DNA from 2 places in the Acidovorax sp. M2(2025) genome. Region 1 is predicted to be linked to the other one. Evidence: riboswitches for the same ligand, from Rfam matches in the RefSeq annotation. Region 1 holds a riboswitch; the other holds the start of a gene.
The links. A riboswitch is a leader RNA that binds a small molecule or an ion and turns the genes downstream of it on or off. The one in region 1 is predicted to bind S-adenosylhomocysteine.

Region 1 (10,858 bases):
GCAATGCCGCAGCCGATGGCAAAGGTGAGGCGGTCGGTCCGTTGGGTGTCGATGCCGATGGCATTGGCCATCACGCGGTTGCTCACCGTGGCGCGCACCCGCAGGCCCCAGCGGCTCTTGTGCAATGCCAGCAGCACGCCCGCCGTGACCACCGCCGTCAGCGCCAGCACGAACAGGCCGTTGATGGGGATGTCCAGACCCTCGGCCGGGGCCCAGGAGCCCATCAGCCAGTCCGGCAGCGTGGGGCTGACCTCCTTGGGGCCGATGAAGGTGCGAAAGCACTGCTGCAACGCCAGGCTGATGCCCCAGGTGGCCAGCAGCGTGTCCAGCGGGCGCTTGTACAGATGGCGTATCAGGCCCCACTCCACCAGCCAGCCCGCCATGAAGGCGAACCCGAAGGCGGCCACGATGGCCACCGGGAAGTAAAACGGCATGAAGCCCGGCGCATACTGCCCCGTCAGCACCGAGCCGAGGTAGATGGTGTAGGCGCCGATGGTCATGAACTCGCCATGCGCCATGTTGATCACGCCCATCTGGCCGAAGATGATCGCCAGCCCGAGGCCCATGAGGAGCAGCACCGCGAACAGGCTCAACCCCGCGAAGCCCTGCATCAGGCCGATGTTCATCATTTCGGAGAAAGTCATGGTGCAGCTCCTGCGTGCAAGCCCAGCGGAAGACATGGCGATCCGGGGCGCAGCGAGGGAGGGCTGGCCTTGCCGGACGCACGGAGGCGCGGCGCGCCTCGGCGGGTGATTACTGGTAGCCCTTGGGGAAGGGATCGGGCTTGATCAGCTCGGGCGATTCGGACACCACCTTGAACGTGCCGTCCGGCTGCCCCACCGCGATGCGCGACTTGCTCCACAGGTGGTGGTTGGCATCCACCTTCACGTAGCCTTCGGGGGCGGTCTTGAGCTCGATGCCGGGCGATGCGGCCACCACCTTGTCCACGTCGAAGCTCTTGGCCTTCTCGACCGCGGCCTTCCACAGCCAGGGGCCCAGGTAGCCGGCCTGCGTCACGTCGCCGATCACCGCGTTGGGGCCGTACTTGGCCTTGAAGGCGGCCACGAACTTCTTGTTGTTCTCGTTGTCCAGGGTCTGGAAGTACTTCATCGACGAGAAGAAGCCGGTGAAGTTCTCGCCGCCCACGCCGGTCATCTCGTCCTCGGTGACCGACAAGGTCACCAGCAGCTGCTTGTCGCCCGTGATGCCCGCGGCCTTGAGGGCCTTGTAGAAGGCAACGTTGGAGCCGCCCACCACGGCCACGAACAGGCAGTCGGGCTTTTGCACCTTGATCTTGTTCATCAGCGAGCCGAAGTTCGTGCTGCCCAGGGGGTAGTACTCCTCGCCAACGACCTTGCCCTTCTGGAAATTCTCGATGTGCTTGCGCGCGATCTTCATCGAGGTGCGCGGCCAGATGTAGTCCGATCCGATCAGGAAGAAGGTCTTGGCCTTCTTCTCCTTCTGCGCCCAGTCCAGGCTGTAGAGGATCTGCTGCGTGGCCTCCTGCCCGGTGTAGATCACATTCTTCGACTGCTCCAGGCCCTCGTAGAACGTGGGGTAGTACAGCAGGCCGTTTTCCTTCTCGAAGACCGGCAGCACGGCCTTGCGCGAGGCGCTGGTCCAGCAGCCGAAAACGGCGGCGCAGCGGTCGTTGATGAGCAGCTTCTTGGACTTCTCGGCGAAGGTGGGCCAATCGGAGGCCCCGTCTTCCTTGATGACCTTGATCTTGCGGCCCAGCACGCCGCCCATGGCGTTGATCTGGTCGATGGCCAGCTGCTCGGCCTGGATGGAGCCGGTCTCCGAGATGGCCATGGTGCCCGTGGCGGAGTGCAGCTGGCCCACCGTCACCTCGGTGTCGGTCACCGCCAGCTTGGTGGTATTGACCTGGGCCGTGGGCTGGGCCAGCGACCAGGCCGGGAATCCCGCCACGGAGGCAGCGCCCAGCGCCTGCAGCACGCGGCGGCGACCGGTGTCCGTGGCGGCGGTGCCGATGGCGTGGGGGTCGAATGGAAGCTTCTTCATGGAGACACTCCTTGCGGGAACAGGGTTGGTGAAAAGGCGTTGGTGGAAGCGGGTTCCGCCATGGCCTGAAGATTAGGGACAACCCTGCTGCCGGCCCATACGTCAATTAACGTAGCCGTGTGCGCACCCCGGTGGGGCGCGCGGCCAGAGAACGCTTCTTGCTTGGCCCGTGCATGCCCTCACCAGACCCCAGCGTGGCCGCGGCGACACCGCAGACGCAGACCATCTTCCGCTTCCGCCGCGAATACAACGCGTGGGTGGCCGACGAGACCATGGAGGACTACGCGCTGCGCTACACGCCCAAGAGCTTTCGGCGCTGGAGCGAATTCCGCGTGGCAAACACCGCCTTCGGCTCGCTGTCGTTCCTGGCCCTCGAAGCCATCGGCGGGGCCATCGCGCTCAACTACGGCTTCTCGAATGCGCTGTGGGCCATCCTGGCCGTGGGGGTGCTGATCTTCTGCACGGGCCTGCCCATCGCCTACTACGCAGCGCGCTACGGGCTGGACATGGACCTGCTCACCCGCGGCGCGGGCTTCGGCTACCTCGGGTCGACCATCACTTCGCTGATCTACGCGGTGTTCACGTTCATCTTCTTCGCGCTGGAGGCGGCCATCATGGCGCTGGCCCTGCAGCTGGTGGTGGACTGGCCGCTGCAGTGGTGCTATGTGCTGTCGTCGCTGGTCATCCTGCCCCTGGCGATGCGCGGCATCACGCTGATCTCGCGCCTGCAGGCCTGGACGCAACCGCTGTGGCTGTTCCTGCTGTTGCTGCCTTTCGTGTGGATCGCCCTGGACCAGCCCCAGCTCTACCGCGACTTCGCCGGACTCTCGGGCCTGCGCAGCGGCAGCAGCCAGTTCAACCCGCTCATGTTCGGCGCGGCCTGCGCGGTGATCTTCTCGCTGGTGGTGCAGATCGGCGAGCAGGTGGACTTCCTGCGCTTCCTGCCCGAACGCACCGCCGCCAACCGCTGGCGCTGGTGGGGCGCCGTCCTGGTGGCGGGGCCGGGCTGGATCGTCATGGGCATGCTCAAGATGGCGGGCGGCGCCTTCCTCGCGTTCGCGGCCCTGCAGTTCGAGGTGGGCGCCCACCGCGCTGCCGAACCCACCCAGATGTTCCTCGCGGGCTTTCAGCAGGTGATGCAGGCCCTGGGCCTGCCCGGCCTGGCGGTGGCGGTCACGGTGCTCTTCGTCGTGGTCTCGCAGACCAAGATCAACCTGACCAACGCCTACGCGGGCTCGCTGGCCTGGTCCAACTTCTTTGCCCGCATCACCCGCAGCCACCCGGGGCGCGTGGTGTGGCTGGTGTTCAACGTGGGCATTGCCACGCTGCTGATGACGCTGGGCGTGTTCGGCGCGCTGGAGAAAGTGCTGGCCGTCTACAGCAACGTGGCCATCGCCTGGGTGGGCGCGCTGGTGGCGGACCTGGTCATCAACAAGCCGCTGGGCCTGTCGCCGCGGGGCATCGAGTTTCGCCGGGCGCACCTGTACGACTTCAACCCCGTCGGCCTGGGGGCCATGGTGGTGGCCGCCGCCGTGGCCTGCTGCGCCTACGCCGGGCTGCTGGGCGAGACTGCCGCGGCTTTCTCGCCGTTCATTGCCCTGGCCCTGTCGATGGCGCTGGCCCCGCTGTTCGCGTGGTGGACGGGCGGGCGCTACTACCTGGCCCGCCCGCCGGCGGCCGGCTGGGCGCCCGGCGAGCTGGTGCGCTGCACGGTGTGCGAGAACCGCTTCGAGTCCGAGGACATGGCCCGCTGCCCGGTCTACGGTGCCGCCATCTGCTCGCTGTGCTGCTCGCTCGAGTCACGCTGCCACGACCGCTGCAAGACGGGCTCGCGCGCGGCCGAGCAACTGCGCTCACTGGCCGCCCTGCTGCTGCCGCGCACCTGGGCGGCCAAGGTGAACTTTCGCCTGGGCCAGTACCTGATGGTGTGGATATCGCTCTGCGCGGTGATCGCCTTCGTGGTGGGCGTGGTGTATGTGCAGGAAGGCCTGGAGACCCCCGCGCAGTTCCTGCGCATGCCGTTCCTCAAGGTGTATGCCCTGCTGGCGCTGCTGGCCGCGGTGTGTGCCTGGTGGGTGGTGCTGAGCACCGACAGCCGGCGCATGGCGCAGGACGAGTCGGAACGCCAGACGCAGCTGCTGCTGCACGAGATCGAAGCGCACAAGCGCACCGACGCCGAGCTGCAAGCCGCCAAGGACCACGCCGAGCAGGCCAGCCAGGCCAAGACGCGGTATGTCGCCGGCATGACACACGAGCTGCGCTCACCGCTCAACAGCATCCTGGGCTACACGCAGATTCTGCTCAAGCACCCGCAGACCGAGGGCTGGCTGCGCGAGACCCTGTCGACGATGCAGCACAGCGGGCAGCACATGCACGCGCTGATCGACGGATCGCTCGAACTCGCTCGCATCGAGGCGGGACGCCTGCGGCTGGACCTCACGCCGGTGCCGCTGCCCGACCTGATGGCAAGCATCGAGGCCATGCTGCGGCCGCAGGCCGAGGCCAAGGGCCTGCGCTTCCGGGTGGAGACACTGGGCAGCATGCCTTCCTGGATCCGCGCCGACGCCAAGCGCCTGCGCCAGATCCTCATCAACCTGCTGTCCAACGCCGTGCGTTTCACGGAGCGCGGCGAGGTGCGGCTGCGCATGGACTTTCGCGCCCATGTGTCGCGCCTCGAGGTGATCGACACCGGCATCGGCATCGAGCCGCAGGACATGGAGCGCATCTTCCTGCCTTTCGAGCGCGGCAGCGCGGGCCGGCGCGCCAGCGTGGCCGGCACCGGCCTGGGGCTGACCATCACGCATCTGCTGACCGAGCTGATGGGCGGGCAGCTCACCGTCAGCAGCCAGCCGGGGCGGGGAAGCACGTTCACCGTGCGGCTGTACCTGCCGGACATCCCCGTGGACCCGTCCTGGCCCACGCCCAGCACCGTGACGCTGCGCCCCGTCATCGGCTACCTGCCGCCGCAGCGCACGCTGCTGGTAGTGGACGACCAGCCCCTGCAACGCCAGCTGCTGGCCGGCTTGCTGGTACCCCTGGGTTTCGTGGTGCGCGAAGCCGCCAGCGGCCGCGAATGCCTGGAGATCGTGCGCCAGACGCCGCCCGACCTGGTGCTGCTGGACATCACCATGGACGACCTGGACGGCTGGCAGACCGCGGCCCTGCTGCGCTCCCAGTACTCCGCCGGGGAACTGCCGATTGTGTTCGTCTCGGCCAACCTGTTCGAGCAAGAGGCGCAGCGCATCCGTGCAGCGCAATGCCAGGGCTTCGTGGGCAAGCCGGTGGTGGAGTCGGAACTGCTGCAGGCGCTGGAGCAGGCGCTGCAGATCGAATGGCTGCGCGACAACACGCCGCACCTGCCGGCCCCCGTGCCCCTGGTGTCCCCGGTGTCCCCGACGCCGTCTGCAGCAGGCCCCGCCGCCGCCGGGGAGCCGCTGCCGGAGGCGGTGCGCCTGGAGCTCGTCCGGCTCGCGCGCTCCGGCCAGGCCAGCGCGCTGCGTGAACGGCTGCGGCGCGCCCGGGCGGAGCTGCCAGCCCACGCCGATCTGCTGGCAGCGCTGCAAGCCCATGCCGACCAGTTCGACTTCGAAACCGTGGCCCGGCAGTTGCGCGAGCCCGACCCCGCGCCCCCTTCCGGAGTGACTCCATGAACGAACCCGCGCCCCAACGCGTCATCCTGGTGGTGGACGATGCCCTGGACACCCTGCGCATGCTCTGCGACGCGCTAGCCGCCGAAGGCTACGCCGTCCTGGCCGCCCGCGACGCCCCGGAGGCTCTGCAGCGCTTCGACGCCACCGTGCCGGACGCCGTGCTGCTGGATGCGGTGATGCCGGGCGTCGACGGCTTCGCGCTGTGCCGGCAGATCAAGGCCACGCCCGCGTGGTCGCATGTGCCCATCGTTTTCATGACCGGGCTGTCCGACACCGAGCAGATCGTGCGCGGCTTCGCCAGCGGCGGCGTGGACTACGTGGTCAAGCCGCTGCGCATCCCGGAAGTGCTGGCCCGCCTGGCCACCCACGTACGCAACGCACAGGCCACGCGGCTGGCGCGGGACGCCGTGGACGTCGCCGGCCTGGGGGTGGTGATGCTGGACGGCCAGGGCCGCGCGGCCTGGCGCTCCCCCCAGGCCTCCCGCTGGCTGGAGGCCGCGTTCGCCCAGTCCGAAACACCCGCGGAAGCGGCCGCCGCCTGGCTGGTGCAGGCGCGCCGCGCCGGCTCGCAGACGCTGGCCCTGAGCGACGGCCGGCTGCTCCTGGCACGCCACATGGGCGAGAGCGGGCTCGGAGAATCGATGCTGCTTCTCAGCCAGGCAGCGCCGGAGGCCGCCGCGCCCCGCGGTCTGCAGCAGGCCGCACTGACGCCCCGCGAGACCGAAGTCCTCTCATGGCTGAGCAAGGGCAAGACCAACCGCGACATCGGCGACATCCTCGGCATGAGCCCGCGCACGGTGAACAAGCACCTGGAGCACATCTTCGAGAAGCTGGGCGTGGAAACCCGCACGGCCGCCGCCGCCGTGGCCGGCCAGCTGCTGAACAGCTGACGCCCAGGCACCCCGGCGGGTGCACCACTGGATTTGAATGAGAATGGCCTGCAGCTCTTGTCCAGCAAGCGCCTACAGCTATAAAATCAATAGCATCACAAGTTCGGCGCCAGCAGCCGCGCCAGCACCTTCTCGTCCATGCCGCGGCGCTTTGCCATGTCCTGCAGCTGGTCCTCGCCGATCTTGCCGACGTTGAAGTACACGGCCTGTGGGTGGCCGATGTAGAAGCCGCTCACGCTGGCCGCGGGGGTCATGGCCAGGCTTTCGGTCAGGGCCATGCCGATGTCTTCGGCGTTGAGCACGCGGAACAAGTCGGTCTTGGCGCTGTGGTCCGGGCAGGCGGGGTAGCCGGGGGCGGGGCGGATGCCCTGGTACTTTTCGCCAATCAGCTCCTCGTTGGAGAGGTGCTCGCCCGCTGCGTAGCCCCACAGATCCTTGCGCACGCGCTCGTGCAGGCATTCGGCAAAGGCTTCGGCCAAGCGGTCGGCCAGGCTCTTGAGCATGATGGCGGAGTAGTCGTCCAGCGCGTCGACAAAGGCCTGCTCTTTTTTCTCCACGCCCAGGCCGGCTGTCACGGCGAACAGGCCGGCGTAGTCGGCAATGCCGCTGTCCTTGGGGGCCACAAAGTCGGCCAGGCAGCGGCTGGGGCGCATCACGCCGTCGATCATCTGCTTTTCGGTTTGCTGGCGCATGCCGTACCAGGTCATGGCGACTTCGGTGCGCGTCTCGTCGGTGTAGAACTCGATGTCGTCGCCCACGCTGTTGGCGGGCAGCAGGGCCATCACGCCACTGGCGCTGAGCCAGCGGCCTTCGATGATCTTCTTGAGCATGGCCTGGCCGTCGGCCATCACCTTGCGGGCCTGCTCGCCGACGATCTCGTCCTCCAGGATGGCGGGGTACGGCCCGGCCAGGTCCCAGGTCTGGAAGAACGGGCCCCAGTCGATGTACCGGGCCAGCTCGGCCAGGTCAAAGTTTTTGAACACGCGGCGGCCCAGCGCACGGGGCACCGCAGGCTGGTAACCGGCCCAGGCGATGGGCGTGCGGTTGGCGCGGGCTTTTTCCAGCGACCACATGGGGGTCTGCTTTTTGTTGGCGTGCTGGGTGCGGACCTTTTCATAGTCGGCGTTCAGCTCGTTCACGTAGTTGTGCACGCCATCGCCCAGCAGGCTCTGGGCCACGCTCACGCTGCGCGAGGCGTCCGGCACGTAGACCACGGGGCCTTCGTAGTGCGGGGCGATCTTCACCGCCGTGTGCACGCGGCTGGTGGTGGCGCCGCCAATGAGCAGCGGGATCTTCTTCATGCGGAAGTAGTCGTCCTTCTGCATCTCGCCAGCCACGTACTGCATCTCTTCCAGGCTGGGGGTGATGAGGCCGGAGAGGCCCACGATGTCCGCGCCCTCGACCTTGGCCTTGGCCAGGATCTCGTGGCAGGGCACCATCACGCCCATGTTCACCACCTCGAAGTTGTTGCACTGGAGCACGACGGTGACGATGTTCTTGCCGATGTCGTGCACATCGCCCTTGACGGTGGCGATGACGATCTTGCCCTTGCTGCGCACGTCGCGCCCGGCCAGCTCGTCCTGGCGCTTTTCTTCCTCGATGTAGGGGATGAGGTGGGCCACGGCGCTCTTCATCACGCGCGCGCTCTTCACCACCTGGGGCAGGAACATCTTGCCCGCGCCGAACAGGTCGCCCACCACGTTCATGCCGTCCATGAGCGGGCCTTCGATCACGTGCAGCGGGCGGCCGCCCTTGGCCAGGACCTCGCGGTAGGCCTCTTCGGTGTCTTCCACGATGAAGTCGGTGATGCCGTGCACCAGCGCGTGGGACAGGCGCTCGCCCACGGTCTTGGGGTGCTCGGGCGTGCCACGCCATTCGAGCTTCTTGCTCTCGTCCTTGGCGCCGCTCTTGGCGGTTTCGGCGATCTCCACCAGGCGTTCGCCGGCGTCGGGGCGACGGTTGAGCACCACGTCTTCCACGCGCTCGCGCAAGGTGGGTTCGAGCTCGTCGTACACGCCCACCATGCCCGCGTTGACGATGCCCATGTCCATGCCGGCCTGGATGGCGTGGTACAGGAACACGGTGTGGATGGCCTCGCGCACCGGGTCGTTGCCGCGGAAGCTGAAACTGACGTTGGACACGCCGCCCGACACCTTGGCGCCGGGCAGGTGCTGCTTGATCCAGCGCGTGGCCTCGATGAAATCGACCGCGTAGTTGTTGTGCTCTTCGATGCCGGTGGCCACGGCAAAGATGTTGGGGTCGAAGATGATGTCCTCGGGCGGAAAACCCACCTCATCCACCAGGATGCGGTAGGCGCGCTCGCAGATCTCGATCTTGCGGGCGTAGGTGTCGGCCTGGCCCACATCGTCAAACGCCATCACCACCGCGGCCGCACCATAGCGGCGGATGAGCTTGGCCTGGCGCTTGAACTCCTCCACGCCTTCTTTCATGCTGATGGAGTTGACGATGCCCTTGCCCTGGATGCAGCGCAGCCCGGCCTCGATCACCTCCCACTTGGAGGAGTCGATCATGATGGGCACGCGGGCGATGTCGGGCTCGGACGCGATCAGATTCAGAAAGCGCACCATGGCGGCCTTGCTGTCGAGCATGGCTTCGTCCATGTTGATGTCGATGACCTGCGCGCCGTTTTCCACCTGCTGGCGGGCCACGGCCAGGGCCTCTTCGTACTGGCCGTTCAGGATCATGCGCGCGAACGCCTTGGAGCCGGTGACGTTGGTGCGCTCGCCCACGTTGACGAACAGGGTGCCCTGGCCGATGGAGACGGGCTCCAGGCCGGAGAGTTTCAGGGGGGGGACGGACAGATCGGACATAGGCTCACCTGCGGGGCACGGGGTTCAGGTGAGCGTCGTTGGAAGGGAAAACCGCTGCACCCAAGCCTGACGGCTGTTCCTGGTGAGGCCGCTGCAACGCTCCTTGGGCGAGCAGGGGATTTTACTGAGAACCCGCCCGGGCGTTCAGCGCACCGGCAGGAACTGCAGGAAGGTGCCGCCCACAAGGTTCTGCACGTAGCTGATGGCCGCGCGGCGGTACTTCTCGGTGGTGAAGGCGGCCAGCAGGTCCAGGCGGGCGATGATCTTGCCAAACTCCCGCTCGAAGCTCAGGTTGCGCCCCCGGGCGCCGATCTCGTCGGCCAGCAGCAGGGGCTGGCCCTGGGCGTTGCGGCGCTGGGCCAGCAGCCACACGGCCGTCTCCACGTTGCGGGCGGCGTTGTAGAGGTGCTGGGCGTCCACGCCGTCCAGCAAGAAGAACTCGGTCTTGCCGCCATGGGCGGTGATGATCATGTCGGCCGTGGCGTGGACAAACGCCGCCACGCGGTCTCCGGGGAACTCCGGGGCCAGCGCCAGGGCCATGGCGGCAATGTCCCGCCGCCCCTGCAGCGGCGCCCAGGCCTCGCGCTGCAGGACGGCGGTGCGCACCTGCTCCAGCGCCTGCTCGCGGCTGGCGGCGCCCCCCTTGCGCCATTCGGCCGGGTTGCGGCGGTAGAGCTTGTCGGCAATGCGGAACAGCCCTTCCAGGTTCTCCTGCATGGCCAGCGTGGCCATGCGGTTGGCGTCGGACTGGGCCAGTTCGCCCGCCCCGGCCGCGGCCCCTTTCACCTCGCCGCGCGGCGTGGGGGCCGTGCTGGCGCAGCCCGCCAGTGCCAGGCCCAGCCACACGCAGGCCAGCCGCCGCGGCGCGGACGCGGCGGCCATCAGCGGGGAAGTGGTAGGGAGCCCGTGCATGGGCGCGGATTATCGGGCGCCGGCTTCCGGCCGGGCAGGACCGCCACAGGGTTCACATTGTTTGACGATGGTCCGGCGGCGCAGCGCCACTGGCCGCTCACGCGGGCGTGAGGGCCGAGGCCGGCAGGCCGAACAGGTGGTCGAACACCCAGTTGAAGACAAACGTGTAGCACAGGAAGAAAACGATCAGCCCCAGGTCCATGACAAAGGCCTGCCACAGGCTGATGCCGAACCACCACGCAAACAGTGGAACCAGCGTGAAGACCAGGCCGCCCTCAAACCCGATGGCGTGCGCCACCCGCCGGCCCACGCTGCGGCCCCGCACCGCCTGGCGCGACTCCCAACGCTCGAAGGCCCAGTTGAAAACGATGTTCCACACGATGGCGATGGCCGACGCGGCCACAGCCACCACGCCCGAGTGCCCGGCGCCCTGGCCCGTGAGCAGCGACAACCCGGCCGTGGCCGCCCCGATGGCAACCAGCTCGTACAGGCTCACGTACAGCAGGCGCCGCCGGGGGCCCTGCAATCCAAAAAGAACGGGTTTGGGGATGTT
Region 2 (10,858 bases), 700 kb from region 1:
GCGGGTGGCGCCGGCCTGGCCGGATTCACCGCCGCCGTGCACGTTGACCTGGATGTCGAAGGTTTCGACATGGTTGGTCAGCACCAGCGGCTGCTTGGCAATCATGATGGAGGTTTCGCGGCCGAAATACTGCTGAATGTCTTTGCCATTCACAGTGATCTTGCCGGAACCCTTCTTCAGAAACACGCGGGCGACGCTGGACTTGCGACGGCCGGTGCCATTGTTCCATTCACCAATCATCTCAAGGCTCCTTAGATTTCCAGCACTTTGGGCTGCTGGGCGGTGTGGGGATGCTCAGCACCGCCATACACCTTGAGTTTCTTGATCATTGCGTAGCCGAGGGGGCCCTTGGGCAGCATGCCCTTGACGGCCTTCTCCAGCGCGCGGCCGGGGTGCTTGGCTTGCAGGTCGCGGAAGTTCGTGGCCGTGATGCCGCCGGGGTAACCCGAATGGCGGTAGTACACCTTGTCCAGGGACTTGGTGCCGGTGACCTTGAGCTTGGCTGCGTTGATGATGACGATGAAGTCACCGGTATCGACGTGAGGCGTGTAGATGGCCTTGTGTTTGCCGCGCAAACGGAGAGCAACTTCGCTGGCTACTCGTCCGAGGACCTTGTCGGTCGCGTCAATCACAAACCACTCGTGCACGACCTCAGCGGGCTTGGCGCTGAAAGTGGTAGTCATGAGTCTTCTCTTTTGAAAGAAAGATGGTTTGGCGGGCCCTTTTCCACGGTCGGTGCTTCTCTTTCGGAAGCCTCTTAGGTGGCATGTCCTCTTCGCCGCGGGGCCACAAAGGCGCTGCGAAGCCTTCCATTATACGAATTTGCCTGCGCAGTGCGCAAGGCCGGCATGAGGGACCGCCCGAGACCGCGGTTGCACGCGGCGCGACGATTCGTGCAGAGCGCCCCTAGTTCGGGGTCTGGCGGCGGCGCTGTTCCTCGGCCTCGTAGCGTCGGCGGTTTTCCACGCAGATGGGCTGATTGACCTGCGAGGGCTTCTGGCATTCCTGGTGAATGCACATGGGCCGCGCCAGGAAACCCGAGTCCGCACAGGCCTCCTGGGGGCTGGGCACCCGGGGCGGCGCGGGGCGGGGCTTGGGTTCGGCCACCACCGGCGCGGGCGCGGGCACGGGCTCTTCGCGCACCACCACGGCCGGTGGCGGGGGCTCCGCCGGGGCGCGCTTGGCCGTGCGGGCAGCCGCCCGCGGCGCCACCGCGGGCGCCGCCGGGGCGGCGACGGGCGCAGGGGCGGGTGCGCTGGCCTGCGCGTCCGTGGACGCCACGGCGATGGCGGCAGACGCTGCGGCGGCCACCGAAGGATCGGCCGCAGCGACGTCCACCGAGGCAGGGGTGGCCGCTGCGGCCGGCTCCGCCATCTCGGTGATGATCTCGGTCTGGCGCACCTTGCCGCCGCTGCCCTGCACCCACCGCAGCCCTGCCGCCGATGCCACCACGGCAAACGCGCCGATGCCGAGCCAGAGCAGCAGGTGCGGGCGCCGCCGGGACCTGGGCGCCTTGTGGGCCGAGCGCACCAGTTCCCGCTCCAGCGGCAGGGGACGGGCGTCGGCCGCATGCCGCGCGCTGCCCGCCCCGCCGTCCGGGTACGCCGCCGCGCCGTCGTAGCGGGAGTCGTCGGCCGCCACGGTATCGCGCGGGTCGAAGAACACGGTATCGCCGCCGTCTGCAGCCAGGGTGTCCGGCCCGGCCAGCATCACGGTGTCTCCGCCGGCCAGCGGCTCCACAAAATTGTCAACTTCTGTGCCCGAATCCGCCACTTTTGTCAGGGGCCGATGGGGCTGGACCGTTGTTTCGGCCCCGGCGCGGGGCGCGGAGGTGATGTCCACCGTGGGCGACACCAGGCCGGGCCCGGGCTGGTCGGCCGGCTCGACCCAGATATCCCCCAGCTCAGCGCGGAAGTCGAAATGGTCGATCCCCTCGGGCGGCGCAGTCATCTCCATGGTCCGCAGGAACTCGTCGATGCTCTGCGGCCGGTCCTGCGGCTGCAGGGCCAGGGATTGCGCAATCGCAGCCACGAACGGCGCGGAATACTCCACGCCGAACTGCCGCTTGACGGTGCGGGCCACCCGCGAGAACGACACCATGCGGTCGCGGATGGAGCGCAGGGTGGCCGGCAGCGGCGTGTCGTTGCACAGGCAGCCGTGCACCACGGCCGCCAGGGAGTACAGGTCGCTCCAGGGGCCCTGGCGCAGGTCCTGGTCGCCGTCCGCATACTGCTCGATCGGGGCGTAGTTGACCTTGAGAACCGCCGTGTGCTTGCGGTCCTGGTCGTTGATGGCGTGGCGCGCGGCGCCCAGGTCCAGCAGCACCGGCGGGCCGGCGTCCTGCAGGAAGATGTTGTCGGGCGAGATGTCGCGGTGCAGCGTGTTGTCTTCGTGGAGCACCCGCAGCGCGCCCAGCACGGACCACAGCACCTTGCGCAGCCAGATCTCGGGCGGCGGCGTGCGCATCTGGGCACGGGCCTGCTTGAAGGTCATGCCGCTGTACAGGGGCATGACCATGTAGGCGGTGTTGTTGGCCTCCCAGAAGCGAAACACCTTGACCAGCGACGGATGGTCGAACTGGGCCAGCAGCCGCGCCTCGCCCACGAAGGAGGCCAGCCCGGCGTTGAACGTCTGCAGATCCGCCGGGGAGCGCACCCACAGCGACGGGCCCTGCGCCCGGCCCGCCAGCGCGGAGGGCATGTATTCCTTGATCGCCACGGCGCGGTGCAGGGAATGGTCGAACGCCTTGTAGACCATGCCGAAGCCGCCCACGCCCAGCAGCGCCAGGATCTCGAACTCCGCCAGCCGGGTGCCGGGCGGGAGCGCATCCGTATGGCTGACACCGCTGGCGGGGGCTGGGCTGGAACTTGCGATCATGGTGGAAAAGGCGTGGCGTTCGGGCAGGCATCAACGGGGGAGTGCACCCGATCAGAGGTCAACAGGTTCTCGGCCGCGGCAAAACACAATCAGGAAGCATGCCAGCTCGCACCGCGAAAGCCAGGAATTTTGCGCCGGCCGGAACCGCCCCACCCCATCGGACAAGCCCGGATTGTGCCCGGCGGCGGCGCGCCTGCCGCGGCACTTGATCACGAAACCGCGGCTTCCTTGACGCGCGTCCAGTTTCCGCACAGCGCCCGGCGCTGCCAGGCCCACTCGTTACCATAGCGCCATGTTCAGTTACCGCCACGCCTTCCACGCAGGCAACCATGCCGATGTGCTCAAGCACACCGTCCTGATCGCCGCCTTGCAACACCTTACGGAGAAAGACGCGGCACTGACCGTGCTGGACACGCACGCAGGCGCGGGCCTGTACCGGCTCGATGGCGACTACGCCAGCACCAGCGGCGAGGCCGCCGATGGCGTGGCGCGCCTGTTTGCCCCCACCGCGCCCCCGCTGGCGCCGGCGCTGCAGGCCTATGTGGACATGGTCCGCGCGTTCAACCAGGGCAGCGCGCCGCGGGTCTATCCCGGCTCGCCGTTCATTGCGCAGCGCCTGCTGCGCGCACACGACAAGCTCAAGCTGTTTGAGCTGCACCCCACCGACCTGCGCGCGCTGGCCGGCAACGTGGCCCAGCTGGAGGCCGGCCGGCAGGTGGCCGTGCTGCACGAAGACGGGTTCGAGGGCATCAAGAAGTTTCTGCCCCCGCCGGCCCGCCGCGCTTTGGTGCTGTGCGACCCCAGCTATGAAATCAAGAGCGACTACGCCAAGGTGCTGGACATGGCGGCCGATTCGCTCAAGCGCTTTGCCACCGGCACCTACGCGTTCTGGTACCCGATCATCCCGCGCCCCGAAGCGCACGACCTGCCCCGGCGCCTCAAGACACTGGCCACCAAGGCCGGCAAGAGCTGGCTGCATGCCACGCTCACGGTCAAGTCCAGCAAGCGCACCGAAGCCCCCACGGGCGAGGCCAAGCGGCCCGGGCTGCCGGCCAGCGGCATGTTCCTGATCAACCCGCCCTACACGCTCAAGGACGCGCTAAAGAACGCCCTGCCGCAGATGGCCGAGCTGCTGGCGCAGGACCGCAACGCCGCCCACACGCTGGAATCCGGCGGCTGACGGCGCCTTCTTGCGCAGCCCCGCTGCGCGCCGGGGCGGCGTCACGGCGCGTCACGGCGCCGCGGGGCAGTCGCTTTCGCCGTCGTCCAGCGCGAACAGCTCCACGGGCTTGAGCCCCAGCCCCACCATGCCCAGCGCCTCCGCTGCGCCCCGGCTCAGGTCGATGATGCGGTTGGCGGAGTGCGGCCCGCGGTCGTTGATGCGCACGATCACCGTGCGCCCGGTGGCCTGGCTGCGCACGCACACGCGCGAGCCGAACGGCAGCGTGGGGTGCGCGGCGGTCAGCGCCTTCATGTCGAACAGCTCGCCGCTGGCGGTGCGGCGCTTGTGGAACTTGGCTCCGTACCAGGACGCAAGCCCCACTTCGTCAGCGGAAAGGCCCACCTCCGGCGCCACGGAGAGCCCGGTCTCGCCCGGCCTGGGGCCGGGCGGCGCGGGCGGGTCGATGAGCATGGCCTCGCCCGGCACGCTCAGGAGGTGGGGGGCCAGGGCATCCGCCTCGGCCGACAGCCCCTGGGCGTGCGCGGGCAGCAACCCGGCAGTGGCCAGGCCGACCAGGCAGGCGGCGGCCAGCCGCAGCAGCCGCACCAGCACCCGCTGCCGCCAGGCGCGCTGGCGCATCAGATGCCCAGCCGGCGGCAAATCTCCAGCGTGGCCGCGCTCTGGTTCATGGTGTAGAAGTGCAGGGCCGGCACCCCGGCGCTGCGCAGGCGGTCGCACAGGTCCGTCACCACGTCCAGGCCAAAGGCCTTGATGCTGGCCGTGTCGTCGCCGAACGCTTGCAGGCGCAGGCGGATCCAGCGCGGAATCTCGGCGCCGCAGGCGTCCGAGAAGCGCATGAGCTGCGTGGAGCTGCCGATGGGCATGATGCCGGGCACCACGGGCACGTGCGCCCCCAGGCGCTCGGTGTCCTCCACGAAGCGGAAGTAGGCGTCGCTGTTGTAGAAATACTGCGTGATGGCCGAGTCCGCACCGGCCTGCACCTTGGCCAGGTAGGCCTTGAGGTCGGCCTCGGGCGAGCGCGCCTGCGGATGCACCTCGGGGTAGGCCGCCACCTCGATGTGGAAGTCGCGCCCGGTCTCCGCGCGGATGAAGGCCACCAGGTCGCTGGCGTACTGGAATTCGCCGCCCGCGCCGTAGCCGCTGGGCAGGTCGCCGCGCAGGGCCACCAGGCGCTTGACGCCCATGGCCTTGAGCTGGGCCAGCTGCTCGCGCACTGACTGCCGCGTGGCGCCGATGCACGAGAAGTGCGAGGCCGCGCTCACGCCCTCGGCCAGGATCTCACGCACCGTGCCAAAGGTACCGTCCTGCGTGGAGCCCCCGGCGCCATAGGTCACGGAGCAGAAGTCGGGGTGCAGCTTGTACAGCTGCTGCCGCGCCGCGCGCAGCTTGTCGGCCCCCTCGGGCGTCTTGGGCGGGAAAAACTCGAAACTCACCGGGAAACCGGTGCCCTGGGCATTGGCGGCTGCGTTCATGCGGCCCTCCTCGCAAAGACAAAAAATTCCTGGTTGCCGTCGCCGCCCTGGATGGGGCTGTCCAGCCATGCCAGCACGGCCAGGCCATTGGCGGCGCAGCAGTCGCGGATGCGTTGCTCCACCACAGGGTACAGCGCCGCGTCGCGCACCACGCCGCCCTTGCCCACCTGGCCCGGCTGCAGTTCGAACTGCGGTTTGACCAGCATCAGCAGGTGGCCCTGCGGCGCCAGCAGCGGCACCAGGGCCGGCAGCACAAGGGTGAGGGAGATGAACGACAGGTCGCCCGTGACCAGATCGAACACGGGGCGGATGTCCACGTCCTCGCGGCCCGGCTTGCGGCGGCGCTCGGTGGGCAGCGTGCCTTCGGCGCGGGCGCGGGCCTTGGCGGCGCGCTCGGCCTTGAAGGCCTCCACGTCCTGCTCCTTGGCGTCGTCGCTGTCGTCGTAGGCCTCGTCCACCTGGCCGCCGTTGCGCATCCAGGCGTAGGGTGCCACGGGCTGGGTGTCGTTGTCCTCGTCGTCCTGCACGATCTCCTCGGACAGGGCGTCGTCGCAGCCCTGCTGCAGCGATTCGGCGGTGAGCGCGCGGGCGTTGAGCCCTTCCACGCACACCACGCGCGGGTCGCTCTTCAGCCGCTCGTGCAACTGGCCGTGGCCCACGTCGACCCCGATCACCTGCGCTGCGCCCTGCTGCAGCAGGCAGTCGGTGAAGCCACCCGTGCTCTGGCCCACGTCCAGGCAGCGCAGGCCGGCCACGGCCAGGCCGGTGTGCTGCAGGGCGCCTTCGAGCTTGAGGCCGCCGCGCGAAAGGTATTTGGCCTCGGCGCCGTCCAGCAGCTTGACCTCGGCCACGGAGGGGATGTCATCCCCGTTCTTGGCGACCTTGTTCCAGGGCGCCAGCGGCGACAGGCGCCACTCGACCCCCGCAGCAATCAGCCGCTGCGCCTGCGAGCGCGTGGCCGCGTGGCCCGCTTCCACCAAAAAAACGTCTGCGCGCATGCGCTCCTCTTGCTCTCAAGATACTTAGAACAAAATGGGGCTCCAGCGCTTATGCAGCAAGCGCTGGCAGCTCCAATTTTCATAGCAGCAGCCGACCACCGCCGGCCTGCCGCGCCCTCAGTAGCGGTAGGTGTCCGGCTTGTACGGGCCTTGCTTGGGCACGCCGATGTAGGCGGCCTGCTCGTCGGTCAGCTCGGTCAGCATCGCGCCCACCTTCTTCAGGTGCAGGCGGGCCACCTTCTCGTCCAGGTGCTTGGGCAGCACGTAGACCTTGCCGTTTTCGTAGTAGTCGCTGTGGGTGAACAGCTCGATCTGGGCGATGGTCTGGTTGGCGAACGAGTTGGACATCACGAAGCTGGGGTGGCCCGTGCCGCAGCCCAGGTTCACCAGCCGGCCCTTGGCCAGCAGGATGATGCGCTTGCCGTCGGGGAAGATCACGTGGTCCACCTGGGGCTTGATCTCTTCCCACTGGCAGTGCTCTTCGAGCTTGGCGACCTGGATCTCGTTGTCGAAGTGGCCGATGTTGCAGACGATTGCCTGGTCCTTCATCGCAGCCATGTGCTCGAAGGTGATGACGTCGCGGTTGCCGGTGGTGGTCACGAAGATGTCGGCCTTGTCGGCGGCCCACTCCATGGTCACGACCTTGAAGCCTTCCATGGCGGCCTGCAGGGCGTTGATGGGGTCGATCTCGGTCACCCACACCTGGGCGGAGAGCGCGCGCAGGGCCTGGGCGCTGCCCTTGCCCACGTCGCCGTAGCCTGCCACCACGGCCACCTTGCCGGCAATCATCACGTCGGTGGCGCGCTTGATGCCGTCCACCAGGCTTTCGCGGCAGCCGTACAGGTTGTCGAACTTGCTCTTGGTGACGGAGTCGTTCACGTTGATGGCGCGGAACATCAGCGTGCCCTTGGCCGACATTTCCTTCAGGCGGTGCACGCCGGTGGTGGTCTCTTCGGTCACGCCGATGATCTCGGCGCTCTTGCGGCTGTACCAGGTGCTGTCCTCGGCCAGCTTGGCCTTGATGGCGGCAAACAGGATGCGTTCTTCCTCGCTGCCGGGGTTGGCCAGCACGGAGGCGTCCTTCTCGGCGCGCTTGCCCAGGTGCATGAGCAAGGTGGCGTCGCCGCCGTCGTCCAGGATCAGGTTGGGGCCTTCGCCTTCGCTGCCCTTGGGGCCGAAGTCGAAGATGCGGTGCGTGTAGTCCCAGTACTCGGCCAGCGTCTCGCCCTTGACGGCGAACACCGGCGTGCCGGTGGCGGCAATGGCGGCGGCGGCGTGGTCCTGCGTGGAGAAGATGTTGCAAGACGCCCAGCGCACCTGCGCGCCCAGGGCCTGCAGGGTTTCGATCAGCACCGCCGTCTGGATGGTCATGTGCAGGCTGCCGGTGATGCGCGCGCCCTTGAGCGACTGCTTGGCCGCGAATTCCTCGCGGATGGCCATCAGGCCGGGCATCTCGGTTTCGGCGATCTTGATTTCTTTGCGGCCCCAGTCGGCCAGGCCGATGTCGGCAATGATGCAATCGGTGTTGACGGGGGCGTTGACGCGTGCGTTCATGATGGTTTCGTGCTCCAAAGCATGTTTGAAAAACCACTGGTCGCGGGAGAGAGCAAGCTCACCACACGAGAAGTGGATGAGCGTCGTTGCGGGGTGACTCCGAGCCTCACGCCCCGCCGGTGCTGGGGACGCTGCAACGCTCCTCGGATCGGCGGATTATAAAAGCAAGCGGCCGGCACCCCGCGCCGCGGCGGGCACCCCGGGCGCGCAACAGTAAAATCCGGGCTCTGCCTACCTGCGGGATCACCACGCAGGCATCGGACGACGACCCGCGCGGGCCCATCAGCCCTGCGCCCCTCCCCATTCAGGAATCCCGTGTCTTACGCCACCGAAACCCGGCGCCGCCGCACCTTTGCCATCATTTCCCACCCCGACGCCGGTAAAACGACGCTCACGGAAAAACTGCTGCTGTTCTCGGGCGCCATCCAGATCGCCGGGGCCGTGAAGGGCCGCAAGGCCAGCCGGCACGCCACGTCGGACTGGATGGAGATCGAAAAGCAGCGCGGCATCTCGGTGGCCTCCTCCGTCATGCAGATGCTGTACCGCGAGCACGTCATCAACCTGCTCGACACGCCAGGCCACAAGGACTTCTCTGAAGACACCTACCGCGTGCTCACCGCCGTCGATTCGGCGCTGATGGTGATCGACGCCGCCAACGGCGTGGAAGCGCAGACGCGCCGCCTGATCGAGGTCTGCCGCCAGCGCGACACGCCCATCATCACCTTCGTCAACAAGATGGACCGCGAGGTGCGCGACCCGCTGGACATCCTGGACGAGGTGGAGCGCGAACTGGGCATGCCCTGCTGCCCCATGACCTGGCCCGTGGGCCAGGGCAAGAGCTTTGGCGGCATCATCAACCTGCGCACCAAGACCATGACCGTGTTCGAGTCCGGCAGCGAACGCCGCCCGCAGGACTTTGAATCCATCCCGCTCACCGACGTGGACACGCTGCGCGCCCGCTTCGGTGCCGAATTCGACGCCGCCATGGACAGCATGGAGCTGGCCACCGGCGCATCGCCCGAATGGAACCACGAGGCCTTCCTGGCCGGCAAGCTGACCCCCGTGTTCTTCGGCTCCGGCGTGAACAACTTCGGGGTGATGGAGGTACTGGACGCGCTGGTGGACATGGCCCCGCCGCCCGGCCCGCGCGTGAGCACGCTCGAAGTGAACAAGCAGCCCGTGGTGAAGACCATCCAGCCCGAGGACGAGGGTTTCTCCGGCGTGGTGTTCAAGGTGCAGGCCAACATGGATGCCAACCACCGCGACCGCATCGCCTTCGTGCGCGTGGCGTCAGGCAAGTACACGCCGGGCATGAAGCTCAAGGTGCAGCGCACCGGCAAGGAGCTGCGGCCCACCTCGGTCGTGACCTTCATGTCCCAGCGCCGCGAGGCCGTCGAGGAAGCGTATGCGGGCGACATCATCGGCTTCACCACGCACGGCGGCGTGCAGCTGGGCGACACCATCACCGACGGCGCCAACCTGCAGTTCACCGGCCTGCCCTTCTTCGCGCCCGAGATGTTCATGACCGTGGTGCTCAAGAACCCGCTGCGCACCAAGCAGCTGCAGCAGGGCCTGGCCCAGCTGGGCGAGGAAGGCGCCATCCAGGTCTTCAAGCCCGATGCCGGCGGCAACATGCTGCTGGGTGCCGTGGGCCAGCTGCAGTTTGAAGTGGTGCAGCACCGCCTGAAGGCCGAATACGACGCCGACGTGCGCCTGGAGGGCAGCCAGTACACCGGCGCGCGCTGGATCACCGCCGACAACGCGGCCGACCTGCGCGCCTTCACCGACGCCTACCCGCTGCGCCTGGCGCACGACGCGGCCGACACGCTGGCCTACCTGTGCACCAGCCCCTACGACGTGCGGCTGGCGCAGGAGCGGTTTCCCAAGATCCACTTCCACCCGCTGCGCGAGCACGCGGGGCTGGCGCTGCAAAAGGCAGGCTGACGCCGCATGCTGCCCCTCACCCGCTGGCCGCTGCCGGCCCGCCGCGGCGTGGCGGGCGTGTTCACGGACATCGACGACACGCTGACCACCGAAGGCGCCATCACGCCCGACGCGCTGCAGGCCCTGGCCGGCCTGAAGGCGGCGGGGCTGCACGTCATCCCCATCACCGGGCGGCCCATCGGCTGGTGCGCGCCCTTCATGGCCGGGGCTGCCGGCACGGCCTGGCCGGTCGACGCCATGGTGGCGGAAAACGGCGCCGTGGCGTTTGTCCAGGGCCCGGGGGGGCAGCCGGGGCCCACCAAGCTCTACCAGCAGGACGCCGCCACGCGCCACGCCAACCAGGCCCGCATGCGCGCGGTGGCCGCCCAGGTGGCGGCCGAAGTGCCCGGCGTGGCGCTGAGCCGCGACAGCGGCGGGCGCGAAACCGACATCGCCTTTGACTACGCCGAGTTCGACCGGCACCCGCCAGAGACCGTGCAGCAGGTGCTGGCCGTGCTGCAGCGCGCGGGCCTGCAGACCACGGTGAGCAGCATCCACATCCACGGCTGCTTTGGCGACTTCAACAAATGGCAGGGCGCGTGCTGGATCGTGCGCGAGCTGCTGGGCCGCGACCTGGCGCAGGAGCTGGACCGCTGGGTGTTCGTGGGCGATTCGGGCAACGACCAGGCCATGTTCGCGCACTTCACCCACAGCGTGGGCGTGGCCAACATCGCGCGGTTCGTGCCGCAGCTCACGCACCTGCCGCGGTACGTGGCGCAGGGCGAACGCGGGACCGGCTTTGCCGAAGTGGCGCAGGCGCTGCTGGCAGCCCGGGCCGAAGGCGGTGCCGG

Region 2: it holds a riboswitch for S-adenosylhomocysteine, as region 1 does, so the genes downstream of both, ahcY (adenosylhomocysteinase) here and metH (methionine synthase) in region 1, are expected to answer to the same signal.

Annotation. Positions count from the first base shown of each region.
Region 1 covers NZ_CP186262.1:368,356-379,213, reverse strand. The annotation lists gene urtB (urea ABC transporter permease subunit UrtB) at 1-644, opposite strand, end outside; gene urtA (urea ABC transporter substrate-binding protein) at 754-2,022, opposite strand; gene ACOYR3_RS01680 (ATP-binding protein) at 2,196-5,672, shown strand; gene ACOYR3_RS01675 (response regulator) at 5,669-6,562, shown strand; gene metH (methionine synthase) at 6,658-9,393, opposite strand; S-adenosyl-L-homocysteine riboswitch at 9,417-9,504, opposite strand; gene ACOYR3_RS01665 (hypothetical protein) at 9,538-10,275, opposite strand; gene ACOYR3_RS01660 (PACE efflux transporter) at 10,403-10,858, opposite strand, start outside.
Region 2 covers NZ_CP186262.1:1,065,740-1,076,597, reverse strand. The annotation lists gene rpsI (30S ribosomal protein S9) at 1-240, opposite strand, end outside; gene rplM (50S ribosomal protein L13) at 252-683, opposite strand; gene ACOYR3_RS04965 (serine/threonine protein kinase) at 907-2,877, opposite strand; gene ACOYR3_RS04960 (23S rRNA (adenine(2030)-N(6))-methyltransferase RlmJ) at 3,170-4,057, shown strand; gene ACOYR3_RS04955 (septal ring lytic transglycosylase RlpA family protein) at 4,109-4,678, opposite strand; gene metF (methylenetetrahydrofolate reductase [NAD(P)H]) at 4,678-5,532, opposite strand; gene ACOYR3_RS04945 (TlyA family RNA methyltransferase) at 5,529-6,530, opposite strand; gene ahcY (adenosylhomocysteinase) at 6,648-8,084, opposite strand; S-adenosyl-L-homocysteine riboswitch at 8,156-8,235, opposite strand; gene ACOYR3_RS04935 (peptide chain release factor 3) at 8,400-10,028, shown strand; gene ACOYR3_RS04930 (HAD family hydrolase) at 10,035-10,858, shown strand, end outside.